3 regions of the Enterobacter cloacae subsp. cloacae ATCC 13047 genome follow, and region 2 is predicted to be linked to each of the others. Evidence: predicted binding sites of a transcription regulator. Region 2 holds the regulator's gene; each other region holds the start of a gene.
The links. Region 2 encodes PhoB, which activates phosphate uptake and scavenging genes when phosphate is short. Its sites were predicted from a motif close to CTGTCATAAAACTGNCNNAT; they were not measured.

Region 1 (5,029 bases), 300 kb from region 2:
ATCAACGATCGCTTCAAACGTGAAGGTAAACCGTTGCTCAAGAAACTGGACGATCTGCCAAAAGATTACCAGGAGCCGGATCCGTACCTGGACGAGACGGTACATATCGCTCTTGACCTGGCGAAACTCGAAAAAGCCAGGCCCGCCGAGCAACCCGCTCCGGCAAAATAATCCCCAACAGGCACAAGAAATTGTGCCTGTTTCTTTTTGTTCTGCATCCTTCCGTCAGGCAGATTTCCAATTGTGTAAAGTTGTGTCTTTCTGGTGACTTACGCCCTTCGTATGCTTGAAAATAGCCGCAATACCCATACGATGTGGGTAATCGCATAGTGCGTTTTGTTAAACTGAGGTTAAAAGAAAATTATGATGCGAATCGCGCTCTTCCTGCTCACCAACCTGGCGGTAATGGTGGTATTCGGGCTGGTGCTAAGCCTGACAGGAATTCAGTCGAGTAGCGTTCAGGGTCTGTTGATTATGGCGCTGCTGTTTGGTTTTGGTGGCTCTTTTATTTCACTTCTGATGTCGAAGTGGATGGCGCTGAAATCGGTAGGTGGTGAGGTCATTGAACAGCCGCGCAACGATATGGAGCAGTGGCTGATGAATACGGTGGCGCAGCAAGCTAAGCAGGCGGGGATCGCCATGCCGCAGGTTGCCATTTACCATGCGCCGGACATCAATGCCTTTGCTACGGGTGCCCGTCGCGATGCGTCGCTGGTTGCCGTAAGTACCGGGCTGCTGCAGAACATGAGCCGTGACGAAGCCGAAGCGGTTATCGCGCACGAGATCAGCCATATTGCGAACGGTGACATGGTAACCATGACGCTGATTCAGGGCGTGGTGAACACCTTTGTGATCTTTATTTCCCGTATTCTGGCGCAGATCGCCGCTGGCTTTATGGGTGGAAACCGCGATGAAGGTGAAGAGAGCAACGGTAACCCGCTGATCTACTTCGCGGTATCAATGGTTCTGGAACTGGTGTTCGGCATTCTGGCCAGCATCATCACCATGTGGTTCTCCCGTCACCGTGAATTCCATGCGGATGCCGGCTCTGCGAAACTGGTTGGTCGTGAGAAGATGATTGCTGCCCTGCAGCGTCTGAAAACCAGCTACGAGCCGCAGGAAGCTAACAGCATGATGGCATTCTGCATCAACGGTAAATCAAAATCGTTGAGCGAGCTGTTTATGTCTCACCCGCCACTGGATAAACGCATTGAAGCGCTGCGCAGTGGGGAATACCTGAAGTAATGCTGAAGATGCAGTCTGAGCCGGGCGGAGGTAACTCCGCCCGGCTTTTTTTATGCCTGTACGCTGGGCTGCGTGACGCGCAGGCCGCTGACGATCGCGGCAAGGGTGGCAAGTGCACCTGCGGTGAGGAGCGCAAGGTGATTACCATTCTGCCCGGCGAGGTTGAACATCAGGGCGACCAGTGCCGCACCGGTGCTTTGCCCCAGCAGGCGCGCGGTACCCAACATGCCACTGGCTCCTCCACTTCGGTGGCGCGGTGCGGAGGTGATAATGGTGTGGTTGTTCGGCGACTGGAACAGGCCAAAACCGGCACCGCAGAGGATCATACGCCAGATAATATCCAGATCCGTAGGTTGCGAGGGAAGCAGCGCCAGCGCAAACAGACCCGCCGCCATGACTGCCAGCCCCAGCGCGCCCAGTAATCCGGCATGCACGCGCTCTATGAGATAACCTGCCAGCGGTGCCATCACCATCGTTGCCAGCGGCCATGGGGTCAGCAGCAGTCCAGTCTCCACTTCCGAACGTCCTATTACGCTCTGCAGGAAAAAGGGCAGAGAGACGAGGGCGAGCATCTGGGCGCAGAACGAACAGATGGAGGTGCATATTGAGAGCGAAAAAAGCGGAATACGCAGCAGATCCACCGGCAGTAACGGCACAGGTAAAGCGAGCTGGCGGCGAACAAAGAAGTAGCCAATGATCAGCAGAGCAGCAACCTCTGCGACGGTCAGCAGGAGTGATTGACCCTGCGCAAAGCCGCTCAGGGCCGTAATCAACAGGCCAAAGGTCAGCGCATTCATCACCGCACTGGCGATATCAAAACGAGGCATGGTGCTTTTGGGGCCGTTCCCCGGCAGATAGCGCAGGGCAAAGAAAATGGCCACCATACCCAGCGGCACATTGATGGCGAACAACCATTGCCATGAGGCGACAGACAGTATAGCCGCCGCAATGGTGGGCCCGGCGGCCGAGGATACCGCCACAATAAAGGAGTTTATTCCCATTCCGCGCCCTAAATGGCGCTGAGGATAAATTAAGCGAATCAACGCGGTATTAACGCTCATCAACGCCGCGCCGCCAAAACCCTGCGCAATGCGGGCCAGCGTCAGCATATGCAGCGAATCAGAGAGGGCGCAGAACAGTGAGGTTAAGGTAAACACAGCCAGACCGCACTGATACACCCGCCGGTAGCCGAACATATCACCCAGAAACGAGAACGAGAGCAGTGAGATCACGATCGCTATCTGATAAGCGTTAACAATCCAGATTGAGCTGGCGGGTGAGGCATGCAGATCGCTGGCAATGGTGGGCAGGGCAACATTGGCAATCGCGCCGTCGAGCACGGCCATTGAAATACCGATGATAATCGTAGCGATAGCGCCATACCGCTGGGGTAAAGGCAGACCATCGGACAGTTTTTTTTCCATGTGGGATGAATAGCTCAGTGTGAAATTATTCTCAGGGTAACTATTTTAGCACTGTTACAACCGCTTTATGTCGCAGATTTGTAACGAAGTAAACGCGGATTGATTGCAGCAGGCATGACGGGAATTTATAATAAAAACCGGTTCTGATTTTTATAAAACACTCTCTATGAGGTGATGAATGGCAATTGCAGATTTGGATAAACAACCCGATTCTGTTTCTTCCGTGCTGAAGGTGTTTGGCATCCTGCAGGCGCTCGGAGAAGAGCGTGAAATTGGTATTACAGAATTGTCGCAGCGTGTGATGATGTCGAAAAGCACCGTTTATCGCTTTTTGCAAACCATGAAGTCACTGGGGTATGTCGCGCAGGAAGGCGAGTCTGAAAAATATTCTCTGACGCTGAAACTGTTCGAATTAGGTGCCCGTGCGCTGCAAAACGTTGACCTGGTGCGTAGTGCAGATATCCAGATGCGTGAGCTCTCTCGTCTGACCAAAGAAACCATTCACCTGGGTGCTCTGGATGAAGACAGCATTGTTTACATCCATAAAATTGACTCAATGTATAACCTGCGCATGTACTCTCGCATCGGGCGTCGCAATCCGTTATACAGCACGGCTATCGGCAAAGTTCTGCTGGCCTGGCGTGACCGTGAAGAAGTGAAGCAGATTCTGGATGGGGTGGAGTACAAACGCAGTACCCAGCGTACCATCACCAGTACGGACGAACTGCTGACGGTGCTTGATAAGGTACGTGAGCAGGGTTATGGCGAAGATAACGAAGAGCAGGAAGAAGGGCTGCGCTGCATTGGTGTGCCGGTATTTGACCGCTTTGGTGTGGTGATTGCGGGCTTGAGTATCTCCTTCCCGACGCTGCGCTTCTCAGAAGAGCGTCTGCATGAGTATGTTGCTATTCTTCATACCGCCGCGCGTAAGATTTCTGAGCAGATGGGCTATAACGCGTATCCGTTTTAACCCCTCTCAGCATAAAAAACGCCGCAGACATTGCGGCGTTTTTTTATCGGTCGTAAAAAAGGGTAATTAACCGTTATCAATGACGACAGAAGTTTTACGCAGGACCGGGCAGTTGGTTAAACCGATGATCCCGCTATCAGAATGCAGGTACTGGGCGGTGCTCATTCCCTGGGCAGTCAGGTATTTACACTGGATACCTAATCCAGCTGCGTTTTCGGTGCTCCCCACAAGCACGCCATATCCGGTTAATAAAAGGCCAATCCATACTACGGCCAGTGCAATAATTGTTCGAATGATTAAATGCATCATTGCCTCTTTATCTTTGTTGTCATGCCTCAAGACTAAACGGTTTACTCTATGAAACAAGTGCATAATTCTGAAAAGGGCTTACAGGCGTTACAGTTAGTCCTTGTTTAAGATAACCGTGATAACCTGTATGCAACAGGTGTTAAGACGGAGTGTGGAGTGAAAAAAATACGCTGGGTAATTCTGGTTATCGTGCTGATTGCATGCGTGGTGTTGTGGACGCAGACGATCAATGTGATGTGCGATCAGGATGTACAGTTTTTTAGCGGCGTTTGCGCAATCAATAAGTTTATTCCGTGGTAACAGGCATTTTTTCTTAAGGTGATTTCCTTCCTTCGCGCCAGTGGTAAAATGCGTGTTTTTATTGAGGTGGTGAAATGGGTGAGTTACTGAGTTCAGGGCTGCTGAATATGGCATCCCTGTTGGTTTCTGTCGTTGTTTTGCTGGTGGGACTTGTCATCTGGTTTTTCGTGAACCGTGCGAGCTCCCGGACGAACGAGCAGATCGAACTGCTGGAAGCGCTGCTCGATCAGCAAAAGCGTCAGAATGCGCTGTTACGCCGTCTGTGTGAGGCTAACGAACCGGAAGAGAAAGAAACGGCGAAAGAAGCTGCTGCGGAAGAGAGCGACGACAAAGACGACTTCATCCGTCTGGTGGCAGAGCGTTAATCTTTCTGACCTGGGAGGTGGTTGTGGTCTGGAAAAATCCCTGGTATGACGCCTCCCTGAAGCATCACACGCCGAACGGTTTTCAGAATACCTGTCCCGTTGGGCATCAGCCCGGCGACCTTGAGCGCTGGCGTAAAGCGCGTAAAGAAGCCGGTTTGCCCAAACCTCCTGCGCTCGGTTATGACGACTTTATCCGCCAGTGGTGGCAGCCTGTGTCGCTTAATCAACCTCATGAAGATGGGGTATGGTGGCTGGGGCATGCGAGTATGCTGCTGCAAATGGACGGCAATACTCTTCTCACCGACCCGGTGTTTTCCCGACGCGCCTCTCCCGTACCGTTCCTGGGCCCCCTGCGCAGAACGCCTCCCGCTCTCTCTGTGGAACAACTCACGCAGCTTGATGCAGTGGTTATCTCT
Region 2 (5,029 bases):
GATTGCGCGCGCGGTTCTGGCTCCAGAACGCACGATACGCTATGCCTTTTACCTCAAACTCCACCTCGGCCAGACACTCGGCGGTATCGCGGGTCATCAGGTCGTTTTGTGCCTGGGAGACTTTTTGCAGACGCGGTGTTTCGTGGTAAAGGGCCAGACAGATGGCGTCGAGCAGGGTCGTTTTCCCGGCACCGGTCGCGCCGGTAATGGCGAACAGCCCGTTGCTGGCAAACGGCTCGGCGGTAAAGTCAATTTTCCACTCGCCCTTAAGGGAGTTGAGGTTTTTCAGACGCAGGCTCAGAATTTTCATGCGTTTTCTTCCTCATCGCTGAGCGCGTGCAGGGTATGAAGGAACAGCTCGTTAAGCCTTGCGCGCGTGGTGTCGTCAATCTCTTCCTGCGACAGTCGGCGTTCAAATACCTCTTCCACCCTCAGTTCGCTGAGCGTTTCACGCTGTGCACCCAGCAGAATTTTCTCGCGCTGTTCGCGGCTGCGGCGAACCAGTAAGACCTCGACGGGCAGATCTTCCGTCAATGCCTGAATTTTACGCTGCATATCATGCAGGTAGCCGTCGGTCGTGATTTCAATATCCAGCCAGATGGGCGGATTTTGCTCGACACCGCGCCACTGCTCCAGCTGAGCGGTAATCGCCGCCAGATCGCCCTTCAGCACCGCCAGCGGTTGGGTGACGGGGACCTCCAGCGACTCCACGGCACTGAGTTTGCCCTCATTAAAACTCACCAGGTGCACACATTTGGCTTTGCCGGTCTCATCAAAACTGAGCGCAATGGGCGAGCCGCAGTAGCGAATGTGCTCGCAGCCGCCGATGACCTGCGCCCGGTGAATATGCCCGAGCGCGATATAATCCGCTGGCGGGAAATTTTGCGCCGGGAAGGCGTCCAGCGTACCAATATAGATGTCACGCACCGCGTCACTTTTACTGGCGCCGACGGTAGTAAGATGCCCGGTGGCAATCACCGGAATGGCCTGTTCGCCGCGCAGGGCGCAGGCATCCGTATGTTGCTGGTGATAATAGTCCGTGATGCTCTGCAACAGATGCTGCTGCTTTTCCCCGCCGGACATCCCCGCCTGGCTTTGCACGATATCGCGTGGGCGCAGGAAGGGCACCGGACACAGCACCGCTCCCGGTGTACCGTCACGTTTTTTCAGGATCTGCGGAGCATGACCGGCGCTGGCTACCACGGTCGTGTTAAGGAAGGCCAGGATATCGCGGGATTCATTCAGCGTTGCGACGGAGTCGTGGTTACCGGCGACAATCACCAGATGACAGCCGGTTTGTTGCAGATTTACCACGAAGCGGTTGTAGAGCTCACGCGCATAGCTTGGCGGCGAACCGGTATCGAAAATGTCACCCGCAACAATAATCGCGTCCACCTCGTGCGATCGGGCCGTGTCCAGCAGCCAGTTCAGGAACGCTTCATGCTCCGCTGCCCGGCTTTTGCTGTAAAAGTTTTGACCCAGATGCCAGTCCGAGGTGTGTAATATGCGCATAGCGAATCCGTGGCAAAAAAAGGGAATGGGGATTATAAACTTTCAGAAGCTGGAAAATAACCGCTGTAATAAAACAACAGTTTGCCATTTTACGTGGTACTGTTTTTCATAAATCTGTCATAAATCTGACGCATAATGACGCCGCATTACAAACTTGTAACTTAAATAAGATAAGACAGGGCAAAGTATGGCGAGACGTATTCTGGTCGTAGAAGATGAAGCTCCAATTCGTGAAATGGTGTGCTTCGTGCTCGAACAAAATGGCTTCCAGCCGGTTGAAGCGGAAGATTATGACAGCGCGGTGAACCAGCTGAATGAACCCTGGCCCGATCTGATCCTGCTTGACTGGATGTTGCCTGGCGGCTCCGGACTGCAGTTTATCAAACACCTCAAGCGTGAAGCGATGACCCGCGATATCCCCGTTGTCATGCTTACCGCGCGCGGTGAAGAGGAAGATCGCGTGCGCGGCCTTGAGACCGGCGCGGATGATTACATTACCAAACCCTTCTCACCGAAAGAGCTGGTTGCCCGTATTAAAGCTGTGATGCGCCGTATTTCACCGATGGCGGTGGAAGAGGTCATTGAGATGCAGGGCCTGAGCCTTGATCCCACCTCGCACCGTGTTATGACGGGCGAAAATCCCCTCGACATGGGGCCTACCGAATTCAAACTCCTGCATTTCTTTATGACTCACCCGGAGCGTGTTTACAGCCGCGAACAGTTGCTGAATAACGTCTGGGGAACTAACGTGTATGTCGAAGACCGGACGGTTGACGTACATATCCGCCGCCTGCGTAAAGCGCTGGAACTGAGCGGCCACGATCGCATGGTACAGACGGTCCGCGGCACGGGTTATCGTTTTTCTACCCGTTTCTGAACAATGACAGGAGTGTGACGCGTGCTGGAACGTCTGTCATGGAAAAGGCTCGTCTTTGAACTGATCTTATGTTGTATTCCGGCCTTCATTTTGGGGGCCTTTCTTGGATACCTGCCGTGGTTTCTGCTGGCGTCTGTGACCGGGCTGCTGATCTGGCATTTCTGGAACTTACTGCGCCTCTCCTGGTGGTTGTGGGTTGACAGAAGTATGACGCCTCCCCCAGGAAGCGGGAGCTGGGAGCCGCTGCTTTACGGCCTGCACCAGATGCAGATGCGTAATAAAAAGCGCCGTCGCGAGCTGGGAAGCCTGATTAAACGCTTTCGCAGCGGTGCGGAATCGCTGCCGGATGCGGTGATTCTGACCACGGAAGAGGGGACAATCTTCTGGTGTAACGGTCTCGCCCAACAGCTGCTGGGCCTGCGCTGGCCGGACGATAATGGCCAGAACATCCTCAACCTTCTGCGTTATCCGGAGTTCACGCAGTATCTGAAAAAACGTGATTTCACGCGTCCGCACAATCTGAAGCTCAACAATGGCCGTCATCTTGAAATACGTGTGATGCCCTACAGCGATCGGCAATGGCTGATGGTAGCGCGTGACGTCACCCAGATGCACCAGCTGGAAGGGGCACGACGCAACTTCTTCGCCAACGTGAGCCACGAGCTGCGCACGCCGCTGACGGTGCTGCAGGGCTATCTGGAGATGATGCAGGAGCAGACGCTTGAAGGTGCGCCGCGTGAGAAGGCGCTGCATACCATGCGCGAGCAGACGCACCGTATGGAAGGGCTGGTGAAACAGCTGCTGACGCTGTCGAAGATTGAGGCGGCTCCGACGCTTGCCTTAAATGACACTATCGACGTACCGATGATGCTGCGGGTAGTGAAGCGCGAAGCGCAAACCTTAAGCCATAAAAAACATCATCTGACCTTTGACGTCGATAACAGTCTGAAGGTGCTCGGGAGCGAGGATGAACTGCGGAGTGCTATCTCTAACCTGGTCTATAACGCGGTTAATCATACCCCAGAAGGAACGGATATTATGGTGCGCTGGCAGCAGACACCAACGGGGGCCGAGTTTAGCGTCGAGGATAACGGGCCGGGCATTGCGCCTGAGCATCTTCCACGTCTGACCGAGCGGTTTTACCGGGTAGATAAAGCCCGTTCCCGGCAAACGGGGGGAAGTGGGCTGGGGCTGGCCATTGTGAAGCACGCGGTGAATCACCATGAAAGCCGCCTCGATATTCAAAGCACGCTGGGCAAAGGAACCCGTTTCAGTTTCGTTATACCGGAACGATTAATTGCCAAAAAGATCGCCTGACGGCGGGTGTGTCATTTTACCTTTCCACGGGCCAGCTATTGCTGGCCCGTTTGCTTTGCAGTAAAGCGAAACGCGAATGAATTTTATACGGCTGGTGCTTTTTTGTTCGCATGATTAGCCATGGCTTTTTCATGATATTAGCGAATTATTCTGGTTGGTATTTTCATGCTGGCATATTGTTCTGGTTTTACGATCCCTCCTTGCCTTTAAACGTTATAAGCGTTTAAATTGCCCCCCAGATACTGTCAGACCGACTGTATTTGCGTGGTAAATCGAAAAACTATTCTTCTCCACGCCAGGACGGGAGCATATCCCGCTGAAATTGAGCAAAATTTCCGCTGTATCGTCCCATTGGGATGGCGAAAATCTCAATATATTCAACACCACATCCACAGGCAGTAAGGTTTTATGACCCATCACTTAAAATCGCGTGACATCATCGCGCTGGGCTTTATGACATTTGCGCTGTTCGTTGGCGCAGGCAACATCATTTTTCCCCCAATGGTTGGCTTACAGGCGGGTGAACACGTCTGGACAGCAGCATTTGGTTTCCTGATCACTGCCGTGGGCCTGCCGGTGTTGACCGTGGTTGCGCTGGCGAAAGTTGGCGGCGGCGTTGATAGCCTCAGCACCCCAATTGGTAAAGTGGCTGGCGTTCTGCTGGCAACGGTGTGTTATCTGGCCGTTGGCCCGCTGTTTGCGACCCCGCGTACCGCGACAGTCTCCTTCGAAGTGGGGATTGCGCCACTGACCGGTGACGGTGCGATGCCGCTGTTTATCTACAGTCTGGTTTACTTCGCTATTGTGATTCTGGTCTCCCTCTATCCGGGCAAACTGCTGGATACCGTGGGTAACTTCCTGGCTCCACTTAAAATTATCGCGCTGATCGTGCTGGCGGTTGCGGCCATTATCTGGCCTGCGGGTCCTATCAGCAGCGCGATGGATGCCTACCAAAACGCGGCCTTCTCTAACGGATTTGTGAACGGCTATCTGACCATGGATACGCTGGGCGCGATGGTGTTTGGTATCGTTATCGTGAACGCTGCCCGTTCTCGTGGTGTGACCGAAGCGCGTCTGCTGACCCGCTATACCATCTGGGCTGGTCTGATGGCCGGTGTGGGCCTGACGCTGCTCTATCTGGCGCTGTTCCGCCTGGGTTCCGATAGCGCCACGCTGGTCGATCAGAACGCGAATGGTGCGGCAATTCTGCACGCTTACGTTCAGCACACCTTTGGCGGTGCGGGCAGCATGCTGCTGGCGGCCCTGATCTTCCTGGCCTGTCTGGTGACGGCGGTTGGCCTGACCTGTGCCTGTGCGGAGTTC
Region 3 (5,029 bases), 2.4 Mb from region 2:
GTGGCATCCAGCAGCTGGCGCACCGGTTTCAGCGAGGTCGCGGCGTTCACCAGCGGGGCAAACGGCGTGGAGACGCTGCCCATCAGATCGGTATGGCTAAGAATGGCATCGCGCAGCGACGGTTTTTGCGTGCTATAGCGTGCCCGGGCGCGCTGAATAATGTCGCCGATTTTCACATCCGACGGACAGGCGACTTCACAACGTTTGCAGTTGATGCAGTATTTCAGCGCGTCATCGTACAGCGCGCCGTCCTTCAGACGAAGGCGCTCGCCGTCCGGCCCGGCCTGTTTCGGACCGGGATAGCGCGGGTTAACGCCGCTGACCGGGCAGACGGTGGTGCAGACCGTGCATTTGATGCAGCTTTCAAAGCGGGTATCGTTCATTGTTCAGCCTCCGTGCGCTGGCAAATCTGCTCTGCCACATAGAGCGCCGTTATGGCGCAGACGCCGCCGCCGCAGCCCTGGGCGATAGGATCGTATCCGCCCAAAAGCGAGCCGATGGCGTAGAGATTCGGTACTGACTTTCCTGAAAGTTGCGGATGCAGCTGGTTATCCACGATTACGCCGAACTGCTGCCACGGCTGTGGGGCAAAGAAATCGCTCTGATACCAGTCCGCGCGAGAGGCGCTCTGGCGGACGTCCAGCCCCATAATCGCCTCGCGAATGCCGTCCCGACTGCTCAGCAGACCGTTGCTGAAGAAACTGCCGCTTGCCAGCACCGCGTAACGCGTACGAAGCGGAATATCGTCGTGGTTGCGGGTCCAGATTTCGCTCACCGAGCCGTCAGTCAGGGTGATTTTTTTCACTTCATCACCCGCCATCCACACGCCTCCCTGGGCCACAAACTGGCGCTGAAGCTGGGTATGCAGGCGAATACCGGGTACGGACGGAGGAAGCGTTGGCAGCAGGCCGAGCGAGCAGGGCAGGCGGTCGGACAGCCAGCGCCACAGCCGGTTGTCCTGTAAGCCAAAGCAGGCGGGCATAAACAGCGCATCGCATCCTTTTGCAAGCGGTTTGAGCGCCTCATACAGCAGCGGCCATTTCTCTTCGTTATCGAGCAAACGGGCAATATTCACCGCGCGGAACTCGCTGGGGTTGTCGCGCAGGACATCCAGCTCAGGAAGGTCAATCTCTGCCGTTTCAGCGTTGACCCCCTGGCGACTGAGCGAGGCCGCTGCCAGATGGGGCTGAAAATCCAGAAAACCGCTAATGCCCACCACCCGCACGCGCGTGGCCTTGAACGGAGCAACGGGCACCTCCTCCGGGCTGAGCCAGGCGGAACGCAGGGTGCCAAGCGGCGTGACGCGCGCGTGATTTTGCCTGGCGCTCCCCTGCATACGTGCGCCGCAATCAGCCAGCAGCGCTTCGGTTTCCAGGGCAAAGCGGTCAATGTGCTGCGCGCCAGTCAGGTGATAAGGATGCTCTGCCGGCAGTTTTTCGCGGTACGTTTCGTCCACCAGATCCAGCGAGCCCGACGAGAAGTGCAGGGCGCTCTGGCCCCGGGTGATAATGGCGCAGCGCAGTCCCTGCTTCGTGAGTTTGATGCCACAGAGCAGACCCGCCAGCCCGCCGCCGACGATCACCGTATCAAATTTCATCGCGTTGCTCCTTCTCAAGACCGCAAAGCCCCTGGTACACCCAGCGGGTAAATTCGCTTTCACGCAGGGCATCGCCCCAGGCGACAGGCTGAATGCCTTTCCAGCGCTCGTTCAGAAAATCGCTGAGCTGATCGAGCGACTGGGTGGCGGTGGTGGTATGAAAACGCTGCAGCAGCCCGGCGGCACGGCAGGCACACAGCTCCCCCTGACAGGTGCCCATCCCGACACGGGTGCGGCGGCGGAGATCGAGCAGGCTATTCACCGTCAGATTCTCCACCGCGTATTGCACTTCCCCGGCGGTAACGGCCTCGCACTCGCATACCAGACTGCGGCTCAGCCGTCCTTCACCCAGCCAGACCGGTGTTCTGTCGCCATGGCGATAGACAGCCGAACCACGCAGCGGGGCAGGCAGGGAGATAATTTTTTGCAGCGTTTTCTCGGTGGACTGGCGCGAGCCGGGCAGGGGCTGTTCTGCGGTCACGCACGGTTCGCTATTGCCCAGTTTGCGGCAGACAGCATCCGTCGCCCATTCGGCCATCAGGCGGTAGGTCATCAATTTACCGCCGGTGATGGTGATGAAGCCGTCCAGCCCGTCGCGCGCGGCATGGTCAAGCAGCACAATGCCACGGCTGACATTGCGTCCGCTCGGGTCGTTATCGCTGGCGACAAGCGGACGCACACCCGCGTAGGCGCGCAGGATGCGGGTCTGGGCCATCACCGGCGCCAGTTTTTCTCCTTCGCGCAGCAGGATGTCGACCTCTTCTGCGGTGACCCGATTGTAGTCAATCTCGCTGTAGTCAACGTGGGTGGAGGTGGTCCCGATTAACGAAATGGTATCGCCGGGGACAAGGATGTCTGCGTCAGACGGTTTACGGCAGCGGTTGATGACATGGTTATTAATGCGGTGGTCAAGGATCAGCAGCGAGCCTTTGGCCGGGAACATGCGCACAGATAAATCGGCGTATTCTGCGATGCGTTGCCCCCAGATCCCCGCCGCGTTGACCACCACAGCGGCATACAGCTCGCTGTGTTCGTTGTACTGCGTATCCAGGACCCGCACGCCCACGATGCGATGCCCCTCACGGATAAGCCCGGTGACCTGATGGCCGGTCAGGATCCGCGCGCTGTGCTCGCGGGCGTCCAGCATGTTGGCCGCCGTCAGACGAAACGGATCTACGGTGCCGTCCGGGACTTTTACTGCACCCGTCAGTGCCGGATTAACCGAAGGTTCGATGCGGCGTGCAAGGGCTGGGTCAATGGCTTGCGCCTGAATTCCCGCGGCCTGGCAGGCGGTAATGAAAGTTGACTGAAAGGCGAGATCGTCTTCGGGAAGCGTAATAAACAGGCCGTCGGTCGGTTCAATACAGTGGCGGGCGATACGTCGCAGGATCTGATTTTCGGCGATACATTCGCGTGCCGATTCGCCGTCGGTAACGGCGTAGCGGGCGCCGCTGTGCAGCAGGCCATGATTGCGTCCGGTAGCGCCGGTCGCAATATCATGGCGCTCCAGGAGCGTGACGCTCAGCCCTCTGAGCGCACAGTCGCGTGCGATGCCAGCGCCGGTCGCGCCCCCGCCAATGATAATCACATCGCTGTAGCGTGGATCGTGAATTGTCATTGTCATCCCTCTGTGTTCGTTTTTTATCATTTAGCCACATGAAAACTGTGGTTTGTTTGATTTCGAACACAAACGAGCGAAATTCGAAAGTTAAACGTGATTCCATGCGCTTTTTTTGCGCATGTTGTCATATTTCTGTAACAATTTGTGCGTTGATTCACAGTAACAATCACCGTGATTTCTTAACATCCCCGCCTTGCTGGAGTTTGGGGCAGTTAAACCCCTGTAAATTCAATACATGGCCACGGAGGCTGTCATGCTCAGTATCTTTAAACCTGCGCCGCACCGGGCGCGTCTGCCTGAGGCAGAAATAGATCCGCTTTACCGCCGCCTGCGCTGGCAAATCTTCCTGGGGATCTTCTTCGGGTATGCGGCGTATTACCTTGTGCGTAAAAACTTTGCCCTCGCCATGCCTTATCTGGTTGAGCAGGGCTTTTCGCGTGGCGATCTCGGGTTCGCGCTGTCGGGGATCTCCATCGCCTACGGCTTTTCGAAATTCATCATGGGATCGGTGTCGGATCGCTCGAATCCGCGCGTGTTCCTGCCAGCCGGTCTGATCCTGGCGGCGGCGGTGATGCTGTTTATGGGCTTTGTGCCATGGGCAACGTCCAGCATCGCCATTATGTTTGTGCTGTTGTTCCTGTGCGGCTGGTTCCAGGGGATGGGATGGCCGCCATGCGGGCGTACCATGGTGCACTGGTGGTCGCAAAAGGAGCGTGGCGGCATCGTGTCGGTGTGGAACTGCGCGCATAACGTGGGTGGCGGCATTCCGCCTCTGCTGTTCCTGCTGGGGATGGCCTGGTTCAACGACTGGCACGCTGCGCTCTATATGCCTGCCTTTGGCGCCATTCTGGTGGCGATTATCGCCTTTGCGCTGATGCGCGATACACCGCAGTCCTGCGGCCTGCCGCCGATTGAGGAGTACAAAAACGACTATCCAGATGATTACAGCGAGAAGCACGAAGAAGAGCTGACGGCAAAGCAGATCTTCATGAAGTACGTGTTGCCGAACAAACTGCTGTGGTACATCGCGGTTGCGAACGTGTTTGTTTACCTGCTGCGTTACGGCATCCTCGACTGGTCACCGACCTACCTGAAAGAGGTGAAGCATTTCGCGCTGGATAAATCCTCCTGGGCCTACTTCCTGTACGAATACGCGGGGATCCCGGGGACGCTGATTTGCGGCTGGATGTCGGACAAAGTATTTAAGGGCAACCGTGGCGCAACGGGCGTCTTCTTTATGACGCTCGTGACCATTGCCACCGTCGTCTACTGGCTCAACCCGCCGGGCAACCCGGGCGTGGATATGACCTGTATGATCGTCATCGGCTTCCTGATTTATGGTCCTGTTATGTTGATCGGTCTGCATGCGCTGGAACTGGCACCGAAAAAAGCAGCCGGTACGGCGGCAGGCTTTACCGGTCTGTTTGGCTACCTGGGCGGTTCGGTCGCGGCGAGCGCCATCGTGGGCTATACCGTTGACTTCTTCGGCTGGGACGGCGGCTTTATGGTGATGATCGGCGGCAGCGTGCTGGCGGTACTGCTGCTGATTGTTGTGATGATCGGTGAAAAACGTCACCACGCGGACGTGCTGGCGCGTCGTCAATAAGGAGCATTGCCATGAAATTAACTCAATTAGCGACCGGTCTGCTGCTGGCGGGCCTGATGACCGGCTCCGCACTGGCGGCGGATAAAATCGTTATTGCCCATCGCGGCGCAAGCGGCTATCTGCCGGAGCATACGCTGCCGGCGAAGGCGATGGCCTACGCGCAGGGGGCCGATTATCTTGAGCAGGATCTGGTGATGACAAAGGA

Region 1: a site for PhoB is predicted at 2,737-2,756, ahead of kdgR (DNA-binding transcriptional regulator KdgR). Genes of this name have one in related genera too.
Region 3: a site for PhoB is predicted at 3,340-3,359, ahead of glpT (glycerol-3-phosphate transporter). Genes of this name have one in related genera too.

Annotation. Positions count from the first base shown of each region.
Region 1 is NC_014121.1:1,491,331-1,496,359, forward strand. It holds gene prc (carboxy terminal-processing peptidase) at 1-171, shown strand, start outside; gene htpX (protease HtpX) at 364-1,245, shown strand; gene ECL_RS07235 (MFS transporter) at 1,296-2,669, opposite strand; gene kdgR (DNA-binding transcriptional regulator KdgR) at 2,848-3,639, shown strand; gene ECL_RS07245 (YobH family protein) at 3,706-3,945, opposite strand; gene mgrB (PhoP/PhoQ regulatory lipoprotein MgrB) at 4,105-4,248, shown strand; gene ECL_RS07255 (YebO family protein) at 4,323-4,613, shown strand; gene ECL_RS07260 (MBL fold metallo-hydrolase) at 4,637-5,029, shown strand, end outside.
Region 2 is NC_014121.1:1,186,651-1,191,679, forward strand. It holds gene sbcC (exonuclease subunit SbcC) at 1-310, opposite strand, end outside; gene sbcD (exonuclease subunit SbcD) at 307-1,512, opposite strand; gene phoB (phosphate response regulator transcription factor PhoB) at 1,700-2,389, shown strand; gene phoR (phosphate regulon sensor histidine kinase PhoR) at 2,411-3,706, shown strand; gene brnQ (branched-chain amino acid transporter carrier protein BrnQ) at 4,115-5,029, shown strand, end outside.
Region 3 is NC_014121.1:3,622,942-3,627,970, reverse strand. It holds gene glpC (anaerobic glycerol-3-phosphate dehydrogenase subunit GlpC) at 1-383, opposite strand, end outside; gene glpB (glycerol-3-phosphate dehydrogenase subunit GlpB) at 380-1,597, opposite strand; gene glpA (anaerobic glycerol-3-phosphate dehydrogenase subunit A) at 1,587-3,215, opposite strand; gene glpT (glycerol-3-phosphate transporter) at 3,472-4,824, shown strand; gene glpQ (glycerophosphodiester phosphodiesterase) at 4,836-5,029, shown strand, end outside.